2 regions of the Syntrophothermus sp. genome follow, and region 2 is predicted to be linked to the other one. Evidence: a T-box and tRNA genes for the amino acid it is inferred to sense, from the RefSeq annotation. Region 2 holds a T-box; the other holds one or more tRNA genes.
The links. The T-box of region 2 lies ahead of glyQ (glycine--tRNA ligase subunit alpha). A T-box ahead of a tRNA ligase gene usually reads a tRNA of that ligase, here a tRNA-Gly.
Positions count from the first base shown of each region.

Region 1: it has a tRNA-Gly gene. The T-box ahead of glyQ (glycine--tRNA ligase subunit alpha) is inferred to sense a tRNA for this amino acid. The anticodon was not compared.

Region 1 is NZ_JABUEX010000001.1:125,407-135,892, forward strand. Features, by position in the region: gene nifS (cysteine desulfurase NifS) at 3-1,172, opposite strand; gene HPY90_RS00655 (RrF2 family transcriptional regulator) at 1,203-1,637, opposite strand; gene nadA (quinolinate synthase NadA) at 1,733-2,656, opposite strand; tRNA gene HPY90_RS00665 (tRNA-Gly) at 2,922-2,996, shown strand; gene tig (trigger factor) at 3,212-4,540, shown strand; gene clpP (ATP-dependent Clp endopeptidase proteolytic subunit ClpP) at 4,586-5,197, shown strand; gene clpX (ATP-dependent Clp protease ATP-binding subunit ClpX) at 5,228-6,481, shown strand; gene lonB (ATP-dependent protease LonB) at 6,598-8,268, shown strand; gene lon (endopeptidase La) at 8,533-10,486, shown strand, end outside.
Region 2 is NZ_JABUEX010000022.1:5,952-16,437, forward strand. Features, by position in the region: gene HPY90_RS08265 (peptidoglycan-binding protein) at 1-566, opposite strand, end outside; gene ppdK (pyruvate, phosphate dikinase) at 805-3,456, opposite strand; gene HPY90_RS08275 (pyruvate, water dikinase regulatory protein) at 3,449-4,270, opposite strand; gene ccpN (transcriptional regulator CcpN) at 4,273-4,923, opposite strand; gene glyS (glycine--tRNA ligase subunit beta) at 5,028-7,094, opposite strand; gene glyQ (glycine--tRNA ligase subunit alpha) at 7,097-7,999, opposite strand; T-box leader at 8,064-8,263, opposite strand; gene HPY90_RS08295 (hypothetical protein) at 8,360-9,370, opposite strand; gene HPY90_RS08300 (hypothetical protein) at 9,462-9,980, opposite strand; gene deoC (deoxyribose-phosphate aldolase) at 10,068-10,486, opposite strand, start outside.

The sequences.
Region 1 (10,486 bases), on a different contig from region 2:
ACCTACCTTCGTGTATTGTTTAAAGGAGACATTTGTCTTAGTCTTTCCACAATCGGCGGCAGTACGTTCAGAACATGATCCACATCCTCCTCACTGTTACCTTTTCCTAAAGTCAACCGAAGAGAACCGTGGGCAATTTCGTGTGGCAGACCCAGTGCCAGGAGAACATGAGACGGTTCTAAGGAACCCGATGTACAGGCTGATCCGCTTGAGGCCATAACCCCTACCTGATCCAGCATCAACAGTATCGATTCTCCTTCCACAAACTCAAAGCACAGACTCACATGCCCGGGTATACGTTTGACGGGGTGCCCTGTGAGTCTTGAATAAGGAATAGCTTGGAGGAGTCCCTGTGCTAACCGCTCGCCCAGTTCTCTTAGTCTTTTGCCAGTTTCGTCCATCCTCTGTTGGGCGAGTTCAGCTGCTTTGCCGAATCCCACTATACCCGGAACATTTTCAGTTCCTGCTCGACGTTTCTTTTCCTGCCCGCCTCCATGCAAAAGCTTTTGCATCGTTATCCCTGTCCTAACATAAAGGCACCCGACCCCTTTAGGTCCATATAGTTTGTGACTCGAAGCCGACAGCATGTCAACCCCCAGATCCACAACATCTACAGGGATTCGCCCTACGGTCTGAACCGCATCACAATGAAAGGCTGCTCCAGCTTCATGGGTTATAGAAGCCAGCTCTTTGATTGGTTCAACAGTGCCTATCTCGTTGTTAGCGTGCATTATGGAAACTAAAGTGGTATTTGGTTTCAATGCTGTTTTCAGGGTTTCTGGTTCAACAATGCCGTTGCCGTCAACTGGCAGAAAGGTGACTTCAAAACCATAATTACTGAGGTACTTGCATGTATCGTAGACTGCATGGTGTTCGATGGACGAAGTTATAATGTGGTTGCCCTTATGGCGATTCGCCATAGCGTAACCAACTATGGCAAGGTTGTCGGCTTCTGTCCCGCCACTGGTAAAAACTACTTCATCCGGCAATGCGTTTAGCAGAGATGCCACTTGCTCACGAGCCTTCTCTACTGCCTGACGGGCAGTTTGACCTGCCGAGTAAAAAATGCTGGAAGGATTACCAAACCTATCGGTTAAGTAGGGTATCATGCACTCAAACACCTCTTGGTCAATTGGAGTCGTTGCGCTGTGATCCATATAAATCTGTCTCATGTCAAAACCTCCTCACTAAATCTAAGATATTTAGCGGCTCCGCACGGAAATCTTTCTTGATTCTTGAATCAGATCTTCCAATGAAAGAGAATCCAGCACTTCGGCAATTGAGTCTCTCATCTTGGACCATATCAGACGTGTCACACAAAACTCAGCACGCTCGCATTCTTCGGGAGTCTGCTCACTAACGCAGTCGACGGGAGCAATTGGTCCCTCCAGGGCCCTGATTATTTCGCCCACGGTGATGTCTCGTGGTTTTTTAGTCAAAACATACCCCCCCTGAGGCCCGCGGACGCTCTTAACTAAACCCGCTTTCTTCAGAGGCACCATCAATTGTTCTAAATATCTCTCCGATAAGCCCTGACGCTCTGCGACAATGTGTACGGCCATCGGACCTTCGTTTTGATGAAGGGCCATGTCAAGCATTGCTCTCAGCCCATATCTTCCTTTTGTAGAGACTTTCACCTCGTTTTCACCTCAATCCTTTCCTTAATTCTCAGGCCATTCCATGGTTCAGAACCAGCAAAAAACGAACTGGCAAATGCAGTTATTGCATATCCTCAAGATGCGTACTCTATCATTCTTTCCAGAGCAATGGCAGCTTTAGCTCTAATTTCCTCGGGGACAACTACTCTGGTCTGCAAATATTGCAAAGAATAAAAAACTTTATCAAGAGTGATACTCTTCATATTTGGGCAAATCAACTCTTCCGAAGCAAGGATGAATGTTTTGTCAGGGTTATTGTTTCCCAGGGAATATAGGATACCGCACTCCGTCCCAATGATAAAAATCTTACTCTCCGATTGTGTGGCATAATCAAGAATTCCTTTGGTGCTGCCCACGTAGTCGGCCAGGGCCACAATCTCCGGGTGGCATTCTGGGTGTACGAGCACCTTTGCGTCCGGAAACTGCTCTTTTAGTTGGAGCAAATGTTCCTCGCTAATACTGGCATGGGTCGGGCAGCTGGCTGAAAAGACATCAATGTGCCTACCCAGTTTCCCGGCTAGGTAAGAACCCAGGTACTGGTCAGGTATAAAGAATACCTTAGCGTTATCTGGCAGCTTTTGTAATATCTTTGCCGCATTGGACGAGGTACAACAGATGTCACTGACGGCCTTTACCTCCGCCGGGGTGTTAACATAGCACACCACAATACTCTCTGGGTATTTTTTCTTGTAACACAATACATCTTTAACACTTATATTACTGGCCATGGGACAAGTCGCTTCCGGTTCCGGTGTTAAGACTATCTTATCAGGACATAACACTGCCGCCGTCTCAGCCATAAAATCTACACCGGCAACCAGAATAATATCATGCGGGCTGTTTTTGGCGGCGATAGCCATTGCATAAGAATCCCCAACAAAATCGGCCAAAGCTTGCACCTCTTCCCGCTGATAGTAATGAGCAATAATGTAAACAGATTTGTCTCTCTTTAGACGCAGAATATCTTGTATCAAAAGTTCATCTCGGAGACCACCCACACTCTCGCCTTCTCTCTATTTCAAAAATCTGAGAATCGTGCTGATAGGACAGCCAGTTGAACGACGCCTCAGTTAAACTGAGGACACCTCTATATTCCTGGTTTTCGTTTATCATTTTCCGATGACACTCTTCTTATGTTAGAGTATAACATTATTCCTAGCGTTTTTGTCAACTTCATAGTCCGTCTTTATTTATGAATTTATGAGCTTGACGATCCAGCGGGCGTTGTCCTAATATATAGTTGGCGATGATGTGGATACAGACGCGGAAGTGGCTCAGTGGTAGAGCATCGCCTTGCCAAGGCGAGGGCCGCGGGTTCGAATCCCGTCTTCCGCTCCATTGAAACGTAGCCTCGGCTAGTGCCGAGGTGTTGTGTTTTTGTGTCAAATTAGCTTAAAAGGCAGGACATCGGTTGCGGGGCGTAGAAGTAATTAGTGTACGGGTTATGAGGGAGGGTTAGAAAACAGGATGATGCTTTCCGGGCACGGGCTGCTTTAAGGAGTTTAAGATTCTCTGTACGTGTGAAACCATTCATCAGGACAGGAGGAGCATAAATGGGATCTAAGCTGGAAAGAATAGAGAAGAATGAAGTGGCTCTGGAAATAGAGGTTCCAGGTGACAAGGTTAGCGAGGCTTTGAACAAAGCGTACCGGCGCGTGGTCAAGGATGTCTCTGTACCAGGGTTTAGGAAGGGCCGCGTTCCAAGACCGGTTCTGGAATCATATTTCGGGAAAGAGATCCTGTATGACGAAGCTTTGAACGAACTGCTTCCTGTTGCCTACGAAGAGGCAGTGAAGGAGAATGATCTTACCCCGGTAACCGAGCCCCAGATCGATGTTGTGCAGATGGAAGAAGGCAAGCCTCTTGTTTTTAAAGCCAGAGTAGTGGTCAAGCCCGAAGTGGTTTTGGGGCAGGTAGAGGGTATAGAGGTGACCACTTCACCAATTACGGTTACGGAAGAAGACGTAGATAAGCGGTTGGAGGCTATGCGCGAACGTTATGCCCGTTTGGTCAAGGTCCAAGACGATGTTACTGCCCAGGAAGGCGACGTGCTGAGGATCGATTTTGAGGGGTTCATCGACGGCGAACCTTTCCCTGGGGGAAAAGGGGAGGACTACTCTTTGGAATTGGGGTCTAGGACTTTTATTCCAGGATTCGAAGAGCAGTTGGTGGGAACCAAGACCGGCGAAGAAAAAGAGATCAAGGTACAGTTTCCTGAAGACTATCACAGCCAAGACCTCGCCGGGAAAGAAGCAATGTTTAAGGTTAAAGTCCATGAAATCAAGCGCCGGGAGTTAAGTCCCTTGAACGACGAGTTTGCCCAAGAGGTCAGTGAGTTCGAAACTCTTGAGGAGTTGCGGGAAGAGATACGCAAGAATTTAGCCAAGATGGCTGAAGAGAGAACCAAACAGCTGAGGCGAGACGAAGTGGTGGCTAAGGCTGTGGAATCAGCTGAGGTAGATATTCATCCTGCTATGATAGAAGAACAAATAGATTCGATGTTGGAAAGCTTCCAACAACGGTTGGCGCAGCAGGGCCTGACCTTGGAGGACTATATAAACGTGACCGGGACTTCCCTAGAGGCTATCAGAGAAGATTATGCTCAGGAAGCAGAAAAGACGCTGCGGGCGAACCTGGTCTTGGAAAAGATCGCTCTGGAAAAAGGTCTTAAACCGACTGAAGAGGATTTTCAGCAGCACCTGCAAAGGGTAGCTGGCGACTTCGGGATAGATGCGGACCAGCTCAAAGAGCGCGTGGCCGGCTCGCGGGGAAGGATCGAGTACGGTATAATGCTGGATAAAGCGGTTGATTTTCTGCTAGAGAATGCGGTTACCGTTCAGTCTTCAGGCCGGGAAGAAGAAAACAGAACGGATGCTGAATAAACTGGATAGTAAGGGTGTAATTTGTGACTTTGTGAGGTGAAAAGCATGAACAATTTGTCCTACCTGGTACCAATTGTGGTAGAACAGACGAGCCGCGGGGAACGGGCTTATGACATCTACTCGCGGTTGCTGAAAGACCGTATCGTTTTTCTAGGCAGTCTTATAGATGACCAGGTTGCGAACTTAATCATAGCCCAATTCCTTTTCTTAGAAGCAGAGGACCCGGATAAGGACATCCATTTCTACATCAACAGTCCGGGGGGCTCAATATCTGCAGGCATGGCTATTTTTGATACCATGCAGTACCTGCGTCCCGACGTATCGACCATATGTGTAGGCATGGCCGCTAGCATGGGGGCTTTTCTACTGGCAGCTGGGGCCAAGGGCAAGAGGTTTGCTTTGCCCAACAGCGAGATAATGATTCACCAGCCTATCGGTGGGACCCAGGGACAGGCCACCGATATCGAGATACATGCCCGGAGGATAGTCAATCTGAAAAAGCGGTTGAACCAGATACTGGCAGAAAGGACCGGGCAAAAGCTGGAAGTAATCGAACGGGACGTAGAAAGAGACTTTTTCATGACTGCGGAGGAGGCAAAAGCGTACGGGATTATCGATGACATTTTCTATGAATCCAAGCGTAAGGGTAAGAAGTAGTGCTTATTGTAATGTGAGCGAGGTGAGGTTATGCAGCGGTTTGGCAGCGACGAGAGAGGGCAGTTAAAGTGCTCTTTCTGCGGCAAGACCCAGGATCAAGTGAGAAAGCTGGTAGCTGGCCCCGGAGTCTACATTTGTGATGAGTGTATAGAACTGTGCAATGAAATAATAGAAGAAGAACTGGCCGAGGATTTTGGGTTTGAAATGGGAGATATCCCTAAGCCCCAAGAGATAAAAGATATCTTGGACCAATACGTTATCGGGCAGGAGAAAGCGAAGAAAATACTGGCAGTAGCGGTCTACAACCATTACAAAAGGATAAACCTCGGGACCAAGCTGGACGATGTTGAGCTGCAGAAGAGCAACATCCTGATGCTGGGGCCAACCGGTAGCGGGAAGACGCTTCTGGCTCAGACACTGGCCAAGATATTGAACGTGCCCTTTGCCATTGCCGATGCGACTTCACTGACTGAGGCTGGGTATGTAGGCGAAGACGTTGAAAACATCCTGTTGAAGCTTATCCAGGCGGCTGATTACGACATCGAGAAGGCAGAAAAAGGGATAGTTTACATCGACGAGATTGACAAAATAGCCCGCAAAACTGACAATCCATCAATCACTCGCGATGTATCCGGAGAAGGCGTGCAGCAGGCTCTCTTAAAGATACTGGAAGGGACTATTGCTAGCGTACCTCCCCAAGGTGGACGCAAGCACCCTCACCAGGAGTTCATTCAGATTGATACCAGTAATATACTTTTTATCTGTGGCGGTGCCTTTGAAGGAATAGACAAGATAATTCAGAACCGCGTGGGCCAGAAGTCGATGGGATTCGGAGCTGACATCAAGACCAAGAAAGAGAAGAAAATAGGGGAGATATTGGAACAGATACTGCCCCAGGACCTTCTAAAATTTGGACTGATTCCAGAGTTTGTAGGGCGAGTGCCTATCATCGTAACTTTGGACGCCTTAGACGAGTCTGCTCTGGTCAGGATTTTGACTGAGCCTAAAAACGCTCTGGTGCGGCAATACCAAAAGCTGTTCGACATGGACGGCGTAAACCTTGAGTTTACTGACGATGCCTTAAAAGCGATAGCTGAGGAGGCTATGCGGCGCAGTACCGGTGCTAGAGGTCTAAGGGCCATAGTGGAAGACGTTATGTTGGACGTTATGTACGAGATACCATCTCGGGCGGACGTCACCAAATGTGTGGTGACAAAGGATGTGATACAGAAAAAGGAAAAACCTCTCTTGGTTACCGTAGAGCCAAAAAGGAGGGTAAACTGATAAAGGCAGCGAAAGCTGCCTTTTTTTACTCCGGCTCCATCCTGATGAAAGCTTAGGTGGTGGAGATAATATGTAGTAGCATAACCACCAAAGCGTAGGGATGAGGGTGATACCGCTTGAGTGAGTTAGGGGGATTTTTCTACCTGATTCAAGTTTTCTTCGGCATAGTTATTGGATTGTATTTCTGGCATCTGTTGCGCAGGGAAAGGGGAACCAAGGCGGCCGTATTTCGAGACTCGGAAAAGGAACGGGAAAAACTCAGAAGGCTCCGTGGAATATCCTTGACCGAGCCCTTATCGAGTAAGACCCGTCCCAGCCGTTTCGAAGAAATAGTAGGGCAGGAAGAAGGGATCGAGGCTCTGAAAGCGGCTCTCTGCGGGCCCAATCCTCAGCACGTCATCATTTACGGCCCTCCGGGAGTCGGGAAAACCGCGGCTGCAAGGCTGGTCTTGGAGTACGCGAAAGCCGATCCCCTTTCTCCTTTCGGCGGTCAAGCACGGTTTGTGGAAATCGATGCTACCATCACCCGGTTTGACGAGCGAAATATAGCGGATCCTCTCATAGGTTCAGTTCATGACCCGATCTATCAAGGGGCGGGGTCCCTCGGATTGGCAGGGATCCCGCAACCCAAGCCGGGCGCTGTCACCAAGGCTCACGGCGGCATTCTTTTTATCGACGAGATTGGTGAATTGCACCCAACCCACCTGAACAAGCTCCTGAAGGTTTTGGAAGAGAGAAAAGTCTACTTGGAAAGCGCCTATTACAGTCAGGAGGACAAGAACATCCCGTCCTATATTCACGATATTTTTCAGAACGGGCTTCCCGCCGACTTCCGCTTGGTGGGAGCTACGACTAAGTCTCCGGAAGAACTTCCCGCTGCTCTCAGATCTCGTTGCATGGAAATATTCTTCCGGCCGCTCGAAAGGGACGAGATCCAGCTCATAGCCCGGAGGGCAGCGGAAAAGATCGGTTGTGCCATCGACGAAGACGCTTTGGCCGAGGTTGCGCGTTACGCTACCAATGGCAGGGAGGCGGTGAACATTATCCAGTTGGCAGCGGGGATCGCAACCGTGAAAGGGGCCTCAAGGATAGATCGGGAAATACTCGCCAGAGTAGTTAATCACGGCAGATTCAACCCGCGCTATGAGGTCCGACCGAGCCCTACTCCCCGGGTAGGAGTGGTAAATGCTTTGGCTGTTCACGGCGCTAACCAGGGACGCTTGATCGAGGTTGAAGTCTGCGCGATGAAGGCTAGAAAGGGGCAAGGACGGTGGAAGGTGACCGGGGTGATAGAAGAAGAAGAGTTCGGCGATTCTGGCCATGCTTTTAGGCGCAAGAGTATGGCCAAAGGTGCGGTTGAGAACGTAATGACCGCTCTCCGCTGGGTATATGGGCTCAAGACTGGGGATTACGACATTCACATCAATTTCCCGGGTGGGATGGCTGTAGATGGACCATCAGCCGGGGTGGCTATGGCGGTTGCGGTCTTTTCAGCCCTAAAACAATGGCCAGTCAGGGCTTATGTCGCGATGACTGGGGAGATATCAGTGGCTGGGAATGTGAAACCGGTAGGAGGGGTAATTCCCAAGATTGAGGCGGCTCGCCGCGCAGGCGTTAAACAGGTTTTCATACCCCAGGAAAACTGGCTCGAGATTTTTGAACACTGGGAGGACATAGAGGTAGTCCCAGTGGAGAGCATTGCCCAGGTAATCGAGAACGCTGTCTTGGTTGATGTTTCGCGGGACTCTATTGTATCAGGATACCCACGTGCTTTGGTTAACTGTTAAGACTGAAAACATACTTTCACCGGCTCAACCGAGGGGCATTTTTGGCAAAAAGCCTTCATTTTTTACTCATTAAAAGGCTTTTTAAGCAGTTGACCCATAATTTTAAACATGACCGCTGGATAGGTTTCTGGTACAATAAAACAGCTAAAAATCTAATGAGACGGGTATTTTCCGGTTGTCCGGCGTTGATGCCCTCTTACATTCGTTTTTTTCATATAGTAGAATATACTTGCGGTTTGGCCGTAATAGGAGGTGTAATTTGGGGTGTACGAGGGGAAGGAGTACTACTATCGCGAAATCCCACTGCTGCCGCTAAGAGGTGTTTTGGTATTTCCCCACATGGTTATACATTTGGATGTAGGCCGGGAAAAATCCATCAACGCCATTGAGGAGGCTATGCTTGAGGACAAGAAGATTTTCTTGGCCACTCAGAAGGAAGCCCAGACCGATGATCCGGGGGAAGATGACATCTATCAGATAGGCACCATTGCTGAGATTAAGCAGATACTAAAGATGCCCGGAGGTACCATGCGGGTACTGGTGGAAGGGCTGAACAGGGCCGAGATTCAGGGATACATCTTTTTTGAGCCTTTTATTAAGGTTGGCATCAAAGAGTTCAAAGAGTACCCTGACAGAAAAGCCCCTGAGATAGAAGCTTTGATGAGGACTCTTATTTACCAGTTCGAGCAATACGTTAAAATGAGCAAGAAGATACCGCCGGAGACTGTGGTCTCGGTGGTGGCCATCGAGGAACCGGGGAGGTTAGCCGACGTTGTCGCTTCTCACCTGTCTTTGCGGGTGCATGAGAAACAGGCGATACTGGAATCACTTGATGTCAAGAAACGGCTGGAGATACTGTGTGAAATCTTGGCCAAAGAGATGGAAGTCTTGGAGCTCGAAAGAAAGATAAACATCCGGGTCAGGAAGCAGATGGAGAAGACCCAGAAAGAATACTACCTGCGCGAGCAGATGAAGGCCATCCAAAAAGAGCTGGGAGAAAAGGATGAAAGGGTGGCAGAGGGAGAGGAACTGAGGGAAAAGATAGCCCAGGCCAAGCTGCCACCTGAGATCGAAGAGAAGGCCTTAAAAGAAGTAGAGCGGCTGGAAAAGATGCCTCCCATGGTAGCGGAAGCGGTGGTGGTACGTAACTACCTGGATTGGCTGCTTTCCATGCCGTGGTCGCAGGAAACCAGAGACCGTTTGGATCTTGACGTTGCCCAGAAGATACTGGACGAGGACCACTATGGTTTGACCAAGCCCAAAGAACGGATACTCGAGTACCTGGCTATAAGGAAGCTGGCTCGAAAAATGAAGGGGCCCATTTTGTGTTTCATCGGGCCTCCGGGAGTGGGTAAGACCTCGCTCGGAAAGTCTATTGCCAGGGCCTTGGGGAGAAAGTTCGTGCGCATGTCTCTGGGCGGGATCAGGGATGAAGCGGAAATTAGAGGACACCGCCGCACCTATGTAGGTTCTTTGCCTGGGCGTATTATCCAGGGAATGAAGCAGGCAGGAACTAAGAATCCTGTTTTCTTGCTGGACGAGGTGGACAAGATGAGCTCCGACTTTCGGGGAGATCCCGCTTCGGCTTTATTGGAAGTGCTGGATCCTGAACAGAACCACATGTTCAGCGACCACTACCTGGAGGTGCCGTTTGACTTATCTAAAGTGATGTTTATAACGACTGCCAATTCTCCCTACAGCATCCCGCGTCCTCTGTTGGACCGGATGGAGGTCATTTACATCTCCGGGTACACTGAAGAGGAGAAAACCAGGATCGCGCTGGACTATTTGGTACCGAAACAGATCAAAGAACACGGTCTGAAAAAGAAGAATATCGGTTTCTCTGAAGGCGCTATCCGCAAGATAATCAGGCAGTACACGCGGGAGGCCGGGGTGCGTAACTTGGAACGGGAGATTGCTACCATCTGCCGTAAGGTGGCTCGGGAAGTGGTGGCTGATAAAAACAAGTCGGTTAGGGTAACCAGCAATTCGGTACCGACTTTCCTGGGAGCAGAAAAATACCGGTACGGTACGGCAGAAAAAGAAAATCAAGTCGGGGTTGCTACCGGCATGGCCTGGACCGAGACCGGTGGTGACACCCTGTCGGTGGAGGTCGCTTTGCTTCCCGGAACCGGTAAATTGACGATGACGGGACACCTAGGCGATATCATGAAAGAGTCGGCCCAGGCCAGCCTTTCCTATGTGAGAAGCAAAGCGG
Region 2 (10,486 bases):
TACCGGACGGCAATTTCCGACAAGGTATCACCTTTTTGCACTATATAAACGACAGTAGCACTGGTGTTGGCTTTTTTCGCCGCAACTGCTTGCTCCAGAGCTTTTTTCGTTTCAGGCCCCACTATCCCGTCAGCCTTGAGTTTGTTAGCAGTTTGAAAGGATAAGACGGCACTCACCGTAGCTGGACCGAAACAACCGTCTACACCCTTGGTATCAAAACCAACAGAGGTCAAGTCTTTTTGAAGCTGACTGACTATCTTAAACAAGGCCCACTGGGTTTCAGGCCCAGCAATACCGTCTATGACAAGTTGCTGATCCTTCTGAAAAGCTGAAACAGCACTGACGGTTTGTGGCCCGTAAATACCGTCAATACCACCGGTGTTGTAATTCAAATGACTCAGACACTGCTGAACTTGTCTAACATCCTCTCCGTATGTACCCAAAGCCAGATCTTTGTCACTGTATGCACCCTGGGCATACGCACTACCTGCTGTTATAAAAAGGCTTCCCGCTAAAAGTAATCCGGCTAGGAACACAACTGCGAGCATCACGCTTCGGTTCGACATGATATCCTCTCCCTTCACTCCTGTCCTTACCTACAGGGTATCCTTTTTCAAACAATTTGGACAAACTGCCTAAGAGAGTCTGACCGTGCGAGACCATTCGTGAGACAAGAACTGAACCGGGAGAGAGCATCATGATCAAACTGAGCCTGGAAAACCTAGAGATGTAAAAACTTAGGAAGCCCCCGCTGAGAAGCAGGGGCTTTGTTCCCTAGGTGCCTTTGACATTAAGGAAAACCCATTACTCCCTGGGGTACAGCACCGCCGCCTGGGCTGCAGCTAGGCGGGCGACCGGTACCCGGTAGGGCGAGCAACTCACGTAGTCTAGACCGATTTGATGACAAAACTCTACTGAGGACGGTTCCCCGCCGTGCTCGCCGCAAATTCCGATGAGAAGCCCTGAGTTCACCGAGCGTCCTTTTTCGATCGCCATTACCATCAAGCTTCCTACCCCTTTGCGATCCAATACGGCAAACGGGTTATCTTTCAACAACTTTTTCTCCAAATAAATCGGTATAAACTTACCCTCGGCGTCGTCGCGGCTGAATCCCAGCGTAGTTTGGGTAAGGTCATTGGTACCGAAAGAGAAGAAATCGGCCTCAGCGGCGATCTCCTCGGCTACCACACAAGCCCGGGGCAATTCAATCATCGTGCCAACCGTAAACTCGAACTCAATCCCTGTCTCCGCTTTTACTTCTTCATAAACCTCCAGCACCTCATGTTTCAACAGGGCCAGCTCACCGCTATCCATTACCAGAGGAATTTCAACTTCGGGTAAAACCTCAATTCCTTCTTTTTTAAGTTTGACAACCGCTTCAAATATAGCACGGGCCTGCATGCGATAGATTTCCGGATAAGTTATACCCAAACGGCAACCCCTGTGCCCGAGCATAGGATTGAATTCCCTCAGAGCATAAACCTTTTTCAGTAGAGATCTCTTTTCCGCCAGCACAGCGTTATTCTGTCCTCTCGCATTCATTTCCGCTATTTCCGTCAGGAGTTCTTCAGCTCCGGGCAAGAACTCGTGCAACGGCGGGTCCAACAGTCGAATGGTCACCGGTAAACCGGCCATAGCCTTCAGAATACCATAAAAATCTCCACGCTGCATGGGTAGCAGTTTGGCCAGGGCCTTCTTGCGAGCCTCTTCAGTGTCAGCCAATATCATTTCCTGGACTATAGGTAGACGATCCTGAGCCATAAACATGTGCTCGGTTCGGCAAAGGCCAATTCCTTCGGCTCCGAATTCACGAGCTTTAGCGGCATCTTCAGGAGTGTCGGCATTAGCCCTTACCCCGATTCTTCTCACATCATCAGCCCACTTGAGAAGGGTTTCAAACTCCTCCGAAAGCGTAGGCTCTATCATCGGTACCTCTCCCAGAATCACGTTACCGGTAGCCCCGTCTATAGATATTATGTCGCCTTTCTTCACAACCATATCTCCGACCGTAAACTCGTGCCCGTCCGGGTCTATCTTAATAGCTTCGCAACCGCAGACACAAGGCTTACCCATTCCACGAGCGACCACCGCCGCGTGACTGGTCATACCACCTCTCGACGTCAGCACCCCTTGGGCTTTGACAATCCCGTGAATATCATCCGGAGTCGTTTCGCTGCGCACTAGTATGACTCTTTCCCCTTCGTTGCCCAGTTTTTCTGCCTCGTCGGCATCGAAAACCACCTTACCTGAAGCCGCTCCTGGCGAAGCCGGCAATCCTTTGGCTATGACGTTTAACTCGGCTTTGGAGTCGATTTGTCTATGTAACAACTGGTTAATCTGATTAGCATCTACCCGCAAGAGAGCTTCTTCCCGAGTAATCAGCCCTTCCCTCACCATGTCCACGGCGACTTTGATAGCAGCTGCGGCTGTCCGCTTGCCACTTCGGGTCTGCAGCATGTAGAGTTTACCTTTTTCCACCGTAAATTCGATGTCCTGCATATCCCGGTAATGAGATTCTAAGGTCTGACAAACCTGGGTGAACTGTTCGTAAACCTGGGGCAGTTCGTCTTTGAGCTTGGATATGGGAGTAGGAGTTCTGATTCCGGCAACAACATCCTCCCCTTGGGCATTTACAAGAAACTCGCCGTACAGTTCACGCTCGCCGGTAGACGGGTTGCGGGTAAAAGCTACCCCCGTACCGGAATCGCTTCCCATGTTTCCGAAAGCCATGGCCTGTACATTGACCGCAGTTCCCAGGTCATCCGGTATCTTGTTCAGCTTTCTATAGACTATGGCCCTTTGGTTATTCCAAGATTCAAACACAGCCTTAATTGCCATCTGTAATTGCTCATAGACATCTTGCGGAAACTCACGGCCGGCCTCTTTCACAACCAAGCCCTTATACTCGGCGATAACAGACCTCAATCCATCAGCAGGTATTTCATAATCAAATATCAGTCCGTGTCTTTTCTTATATTTTTCCATCACCGCATCGAAGACCGCATGATCGATACCCAAGACTACGTTACAAAACATCTGAATAAAACGCCGGTAACAGTCCAAAGCAAAACGTTCATCTCCAGTAAGAGAAGCCAACCCCTCAACCGTAACGTCGTTCAAGCCCAGGTTGAGAATGGTATCCATCATCCCTGGCATAGATATAGGAGCGCCCGATCGGACCGATACCAAGAGCGGGTTGTCCTTGTCTCCAAAACTTTTACCGGTCTTTTCTTCGACTACCCGCAAAGCCAGTAGCGCGTCCTCCATCATATTGGGGGGAAACTCTTTGCCCAGTCGGTAATACTCTTTACACGCCTCTGTGGTTATGGTAAACCCCGGAGGAACGGGCAGACCGATCCGGGTCATTTCCGCTAAGTTCGCCCCCTTACCGCCTAGCAATGATTTCATGTCTGCCTGGCCTTCTTCGAAAAGATACACGTACTTGGTTCTAGACATGGCTCAACCTCCTGTAATATATTTCCAGTATTTTGCTTGCCGTTTCTTCCACGGCCTTGTTGCTGACATCGATTATCGGACACCCGAGCTTCCGCATTATCTGATGAGCAAACTCGAGTTCGTAGGCAATCCGCTCCGGGCTAGCGTAGTTCGCATCTGACATTAAACCTAAAGCCTTGAGCCTTTCTTTACGAATGGCGCAAAGCAGGTCCGGTTGTATAGTAAGCCCCATGAGCCGACCCTTTTCTACGCTGTACAGCTCCTCCGGGGGAGGTACTTCTGGTACGAGCGGCACGTTTGCGACCTTTATCCGCTTGTGAGCCAAATACATAGAAAGGGGGGTTTTAGAAGTCCGTGAAACCCCGACGAGCACGATATCCGCCAAAGGTATTCCCCGCGGGTCTTTGCCATCATCATACCTGACCGCAAACTCGATGGCTTCAACCCGGCGGAAATATATCTCGTCTACCTTACGCACCAATCCAGGTTCCCGCTTTGGTTCCACGTTACTGGCTAACCGCAGGGCCTCCATCATCGGGCCCAGCAGATCTACTGCCAAGACCGAAGCCTCTTGCGCTTTACTTCTCAAAAATTGCGCTAACTCTTCTATCACTAGGGTGTAGGCTATAATGGCATGTTCTTCCGCTGCCTGGCCGATTATTTCGACAATGCTCTCTTCATCGGTAACGTAAGGTATCCTTTTTATTTCTATCTTGCCGGAGTTGAACTGGCTCGCGGCTGCCCTGACTACCATCTCTGCTGTTTCCCCGATGGAGTCCGAGACTACATACACCCCGGGCATGTTGTGGTTCAAGTCTACCCCTCCCTTTTCTGGTTTGCCAAATCGAGTAACAAGCGGGCTATGTTGGTCTTGGTTATCCTTCCTACCACCTCGAGTTTTTCATCTCCATTTTCGTCAATGTATTTCTTAACCACTGGCAAGCTATCGATTTCATGTTCGACAATCTTCTTGACTGCCTCGATAACCGTTTCGTCCGGAGTCGTTACGATTATATTCGGCATCCTGGTCATTATTACACTGACCGGCACCTTGTAGATATCGATGTGGCCAAGAGTCGTTTTTAAGAAATCTTTCCTAGAAACCACCCCCGCGAGATAACCGTCGCGGTCGGTAACGTAAATGGTACCCGCATCCTCGGTGAAAAGCGTGACGATAGCATCGTATATGCTGGAAACATCTTTAATCACCACGGGCATCGATTTTACGTCTTTAACCCGGTATTGGCAGAGGATTTTTTTTATGGCTCCCTGCCCTCCTTCTGACTTGATGGTGTACCCGACCCGCGGTTTAGCCTCCAAGTATCCAGACATGGTGAGAACAGCCAAGTCTGGTCGGAGAGCGGCTCGAGTAACATCCAGTATCTCGGCGATTCTCTCGCCTGTAATAGGCTGGTGCTTGCGCACGATGTCCAGAATTTTCCCTTGCCTTTCAGTGAGCTCGATCATACCCCACCCACCAATTATGCTATACTTTTTTGAAGCAAAACATCAAATCATATACACTATTGATTATAAAGAATCGCTTTTCCCTTCGTCAAAGGAAAAAAGTCTTATACCAACCGGCTGAAATCTCCTAAATTCAGGAATGAATCACTGATACGACGCAAAAGGCTCAACCGGTTCTTTCTCAACTTCGGATCCTCGGCCATGATCATTACCGCATCGAACAACTCGTCAACCCCCGCCCTCCCTTTCGACAGTGTTATGAGGTACTCGCCATACTCCCCTCTTTCCTTTAATTCGTTCAGCAGCGGTTCTGTCTGCGCCAGCCACTGATAAATCCGTCTTTCCGCCTCGGTTTCCAGCAATACTTCATCTACGTCTCGGCTATCCCATTTTTTGGCTAAATTGTAACAGCGATTGAAAACCACCATCCCGTCCTCAAAGTACTCGCTCTGCTTGAACTCCTGCAAGGCCTCAGCCCTTTTTCTGACCTCTAGCACGTCGCCTTGAGGTACTGCCAGGACTGCATCCAGCACATCATACGAGATGCCGCTGTCTGACAATATTCCCCTTAGTCTCTGCAGAACAAAGTCTAGAACCTCTCCAACAGTTTCTTCACAGCTAAGGTCAGGTTTTATAGGCGCAAATCCCTGATATACGAATCTTATGGCCTTTTCAAGGTCCAACCTTAATCCCCTCTTGAGGATTATGTTAACCAACCCCAAGGCTTGTCTCCGTAAAGCATAAGGGTCCTGAGAACCGCTGGGCTTGATGTTTATGCAGAAACACCCGACTAGGTTGTCCAGTTTTTCTGCCAGGCTAACCGCAATCCCGGCCGAGGTCTCGGGCAACTTATCGCCGGCAAAACGTGGAAGGTAATGTTCTAAAATGGCCTCTGCCACCTCCGGGTCTTCCCCGCTGGCAAGGGCATAGTACCGTCCCATAATCCCTTGTAGTTCCGGAAACTCGTACACCATGTTGGTTTCGAGGTCAGCCTTACACAGGTAAGCCGCCCTGCGAATTGTGGTTTCCCGCCCTAAGCCGGTTTCCTTCCCGATGAATACCGCGATATCCTGCAGCCTCTCTACCTTCGACCAAACCGTACCCAGCCTGGCTTGGTACACCACGTTCTTAAGAAGCTCTACTTTACTCGCCAGTGGCTGTTTAGTGTCTTCCCTGTAAAAGAAGAGAGCATCTTCCAGACGGGCCCTCAAAACCCTTTCATTGCCTGCTTTAACTTCCTCCAAGTTGTACTCGTCGCCGTTTCTAACTCCGATAAACCCGGGGAGGAGCTTGCCGTCATCGGAAAACACCGGGAAGTAGCGCTGGTGTTCGATCATCGTGGTGGTCAAAACCTCTGTCGGCAACACCAGGTATTCCGGCGAAAACTTCCCGTAGAAAGCAGTCGGGTACTCCAGAAGAAAATTAACCTCTTCCAGTAGTTCCTCGTCGTTATAAGGATAACCTCCCGCCTGCTCGGCCGTGTTCAATATCTGTTCCCATATCATTTGCCGCCTGCGCTCGTGATCGACGACGACAAACGCTTTCTCCATTGCTTCGAAGTAATTGGCTGCTCCGTTGACCGTAATTGGCCCCTCAGACAAAAACCTGTGTCCAAAGGTAATATTGGTGGCTTCCACGTTTTCTATCTGAACCGGTATGACCTCGTCACCGAACAAAGCCAACATCCATCGGATGGGACGGGCGAACCTGAACTCGGAGTAGGCCCAGCGCATTGCCTTAGGGAAGCCGAGATCAACCACGATTTCCCGCAAAACCCCTGGCAAGACTTCCACGGTTTTCTTCCCGGACTCCTTTTTTACCGCGAAGACGTAATCTACTCCGGACACTTCCCGCACCTCGAGAGATTCGACCGTCACTCCCTGAGCTCGGGCAAAACCCAGAGCCGCCGAGGTAGGCCGCCCCTCTGCATCGAAAGCCTGCTCTCGTTTTGGGCCTCTGACCTCCTTCAGCCAGCCTGCCTGGTTCTCAGCCAGGTCATAAACGTAAAGTACCAGTCGCCTCGGTGTTCCCATAGTTCTCAGGCTACCGAAACTGAGATTGGCTCCTGACAGTTTTTCTCTGGCCAGGGCCTCCATGTCCCGGATAGCATTTGGCATGTAGGCTGCCGGTATTTCCTCAGTGCCTATTTCAAAAACCAGATCTCTGGTCATACCTAGCCCTCCTTTAACGTCTTCTTCCTGAGTTCAGGATCTTTCAGCAAAGGATACCCTAATTTTTCCCGCTGCCGTAAATAAGCCAGAGCCACGCTGCGGGCCATATTTCTGACCCGAGCAATGTAGCTGGTGCGTTCAGTTACGCTTATGGCTCCTCTCGCATCTAACAGGTTAAAGAGGTGCGAACACTTCAAAACGTAGTCATAGGCGGGCTGTACCAATTCCTTCTCCAGTACCCGTTTAGCCTCTTTCTCGCAGAGATCGAACATTGTCACCAAGGTTTCGATGTCCGCTACCTGGAAGTTGTAATAAGAATAGTCGACCTCACTCTGGTGGTGAACATCCCCGTAGGTAATGCCGTCTACCCACTCGATGTCAAACACGCTCTCCCTGTTCTGGATGTACATAGCAATTCTCTCGATACCGTAGGTAATTTCAGCGCAAACCGGGTAGCAGTCAATGCCCCCGCACTGCTGGAAGTACGTAAACTGGGTGATTTCCATCCCATCGAGCCATATCTCCCACCCTAAGCCCCAGGCTCCGAGGGTAGGGGATTCCCAGTTATCTTCCACCAGCCTGATGTCATGTTTGCGCGGATCAATCCCAAGAGTACGAAGACTGTCCAAATACAGGTCAATAACATTGTCGGGAGACGGCTTCAATATCACCTGATACTGGTAATAGTGTTGAAGCCGGTTGGGGTTCTCGCCGTACCGACCATCAGTCGGCCTGCGCGAAGGCTCTACGTAAGCCACATTCCAAGGTTCAGGCCCAAGAGCGCGCAAAAAGGTAGCCGGGTTCATCGTCCCCGCCCCCTTTTCCACGTCATATGGTTGCTGAATGATGCAGCCTTGGCTACCCCAAAATGTTTCCAGAGCTAAGATTATCTCCTGAAAAGTCACCTTCAATCCTCCTATCTATATGCGATTTGATGCGACTAGACCTAAAACTAAAGCCCGTCCCCTACACAGGGACGGGCTTTTCCCGCGGTTCCACCCTGATTGGCCTTAGCAGGCCCTCTCGTGATAATGCAGGCTTTACTCGCCAACGGCTTTCCTCCTGCGGCTCCAAAGCGCCCTTCAGGAAGTCCCCTGACCGGATTCCCACCACCACCGGTTCTCTGTCCAGAGGGCATCTCCCTTACTCCTCTTTATCATCGCCATATATCGATTTGTCGCTTTTAAGTTTAACAACCGCCAGACCTCTTGTCAATCAACTATACCCCTCCCGCCTGTACAGGAGGAGTGGCTCAAATAACTTGGTCACCGATCAACCTTCGCCAACCGTCTGAGTCCAGGTTGCCAAAAACCATCCACAACAGCGTCAACGACGTTTACCGGCTCGTTCACCACCATTACTGGTTTACCCGTGTGCTGCTGTAATCTTTCGGCATAGGACAAAGCGTTTGTCGGGTCAAGGCGGCTGTAATTAAGAGCAATATAAACCCTTCTTACATCTCTCAAACCGAGCGACCTAAGTTTGCCCGAGAATTCTTGGGCCGGTTCCCCGTTCACGTAACAAAACACCGTCCCGTTTAGTTTGCTCATTCCCGGCGACGTTACAGGCCGAGAGAATTCTACTCCGCATCGTTTCCCTTCCCTGACAAGCTGCAGGTAGGCCCTTGCCGCGAGCACTCCTAAGCACGAAGGCGATTTTACCACTGCCCAGCGGGGTACTACTACTACGGCGCTGGGAGCTCTTGCTTGAACCAATAATCGCTTAAGCTTCTCAACCTTCATCCCGTCCTTCATGTACGAATGAGCAGCATACCCCCTGACCGCCGGTACCAGAATGATGTCGGGACAAGTGCCGATCGTAGAAAGATGGTGTCCCCCGTCGAATACCACCACCCGCAAACAGGTACGTCTTAGCTGTTTTAAGCTTTCCCATCCTTCCGATGTCGTGTGCCATTTGTCCATTTTAGAACACTCGACTAGCACTTGAACCCGGTGTTGTAGCACCCCTTTGGCCAAAGTCAGGTTATCGGCCCTGGCTTCCGGCGTTATGGCCGCAACTGTCAGGCCAGGCCGTGGTATGCCCGGGTTGCACACGTCTTCCCAGCCTAGGATGCTAAGCTGACCGTTTTTTAACAGCTCGGTCACCTGAGCCGGCACGACCTCTTCTCTCAAGCCCGGATTGAATACGATTTGTAGCCCCGCGTGACTGGCTACCACCCGCCCATAGCACCCCAGTATGCTATAATACGCCCCGTTCTTCACCCACGACCAGTCGGTGTTTATGGCTAAGTACGCGTACCCCGCGACCAGTATCATCCACAAAAGAACCTTTTTCCCACAGCTTCGCCTCCTCTTACAGCCCGTCTCCAGCACCCCTGTCCCGCGCAGGATTGGGCCAACTGATTTCCTACAGCCCCGTCTTCTCCCACTTCCGCCTCTCCGCCTCCACCAGCTCCTGCCCTTTTTCTCCTAGAGCCGATCGGTCCAACGCCAGCTCCTGTCTTCTCCCCCAATCCCTCGCAAAATAGGCCGCGTCAATCTCCTTCTCGTTGGCCCACATTTCCTCGGTCCAGGTAAGCAACCGGTCTGCAACCCCGATGTAATCCCCCAACCTTGAACGCAAGCCTGGCTCTAGTATCTTCCCCTTGTATTGCTTTACCCGCTTCAAGGCCTGCCGAGCCACATCCAGGTCTTCCTGCCGTTGGGGATAGACCTTCGACTTCAGGTACAAGTACTGCGCCGCCCACGGCAGGCGTTCCATTTCTGCGGGGGTCTTTGCTTTCTGTTCAAACCTTTGAAGGGCCGCAATATAGTCGCCCCTAGCTTTCCTTACCTCGGCTCTAGCATGAAGCTCCCACCCCAAACCGATCAACAAAACAACCATCATAGCCAAGAAAGTCAAGGCCACTGCCCTTCGCATGGCCACATCGCCAACCCCTTTCCCGCTAAGATGGCTGTATTATTCCCCAAGTTATGCTCCCAAAATTCAGTTCCAGATATTCGTGATCTGAAGTTATATCTCCATCAATTCCGATATTATGGAACGGGCATGACTAGTTCCGATACGATCTGCCCCCAGTTCAATCAGTCCCAGAGCCTGTTGGTAACTCTTTATCCCCCCCGAGGCCTTTATCTTTAAAGAAGGCGGTGCAGAACTGCGGATATAGATAATATCATCGCCTGCAACTCCTCTGGGCCCGAATCCCGTACAGGTTTTGACGAAATCAGCCCCGCCAGAGGCAACCACCCGCGTAGCAGTTCGTATCTCCTCAGGATTAAGGTACCCGGTTTCGATTATTATCTTGAGTATGCCACCCCTATCGTGTACCAACCGGGCCAAGCCCTGCACTTCTTCTTCAACCGCCCGGTAATTGCCATCTTTAAATAAGCCTATATTCATTACCGCATCGAGCTCAGTAGCTCCTGCTTCCA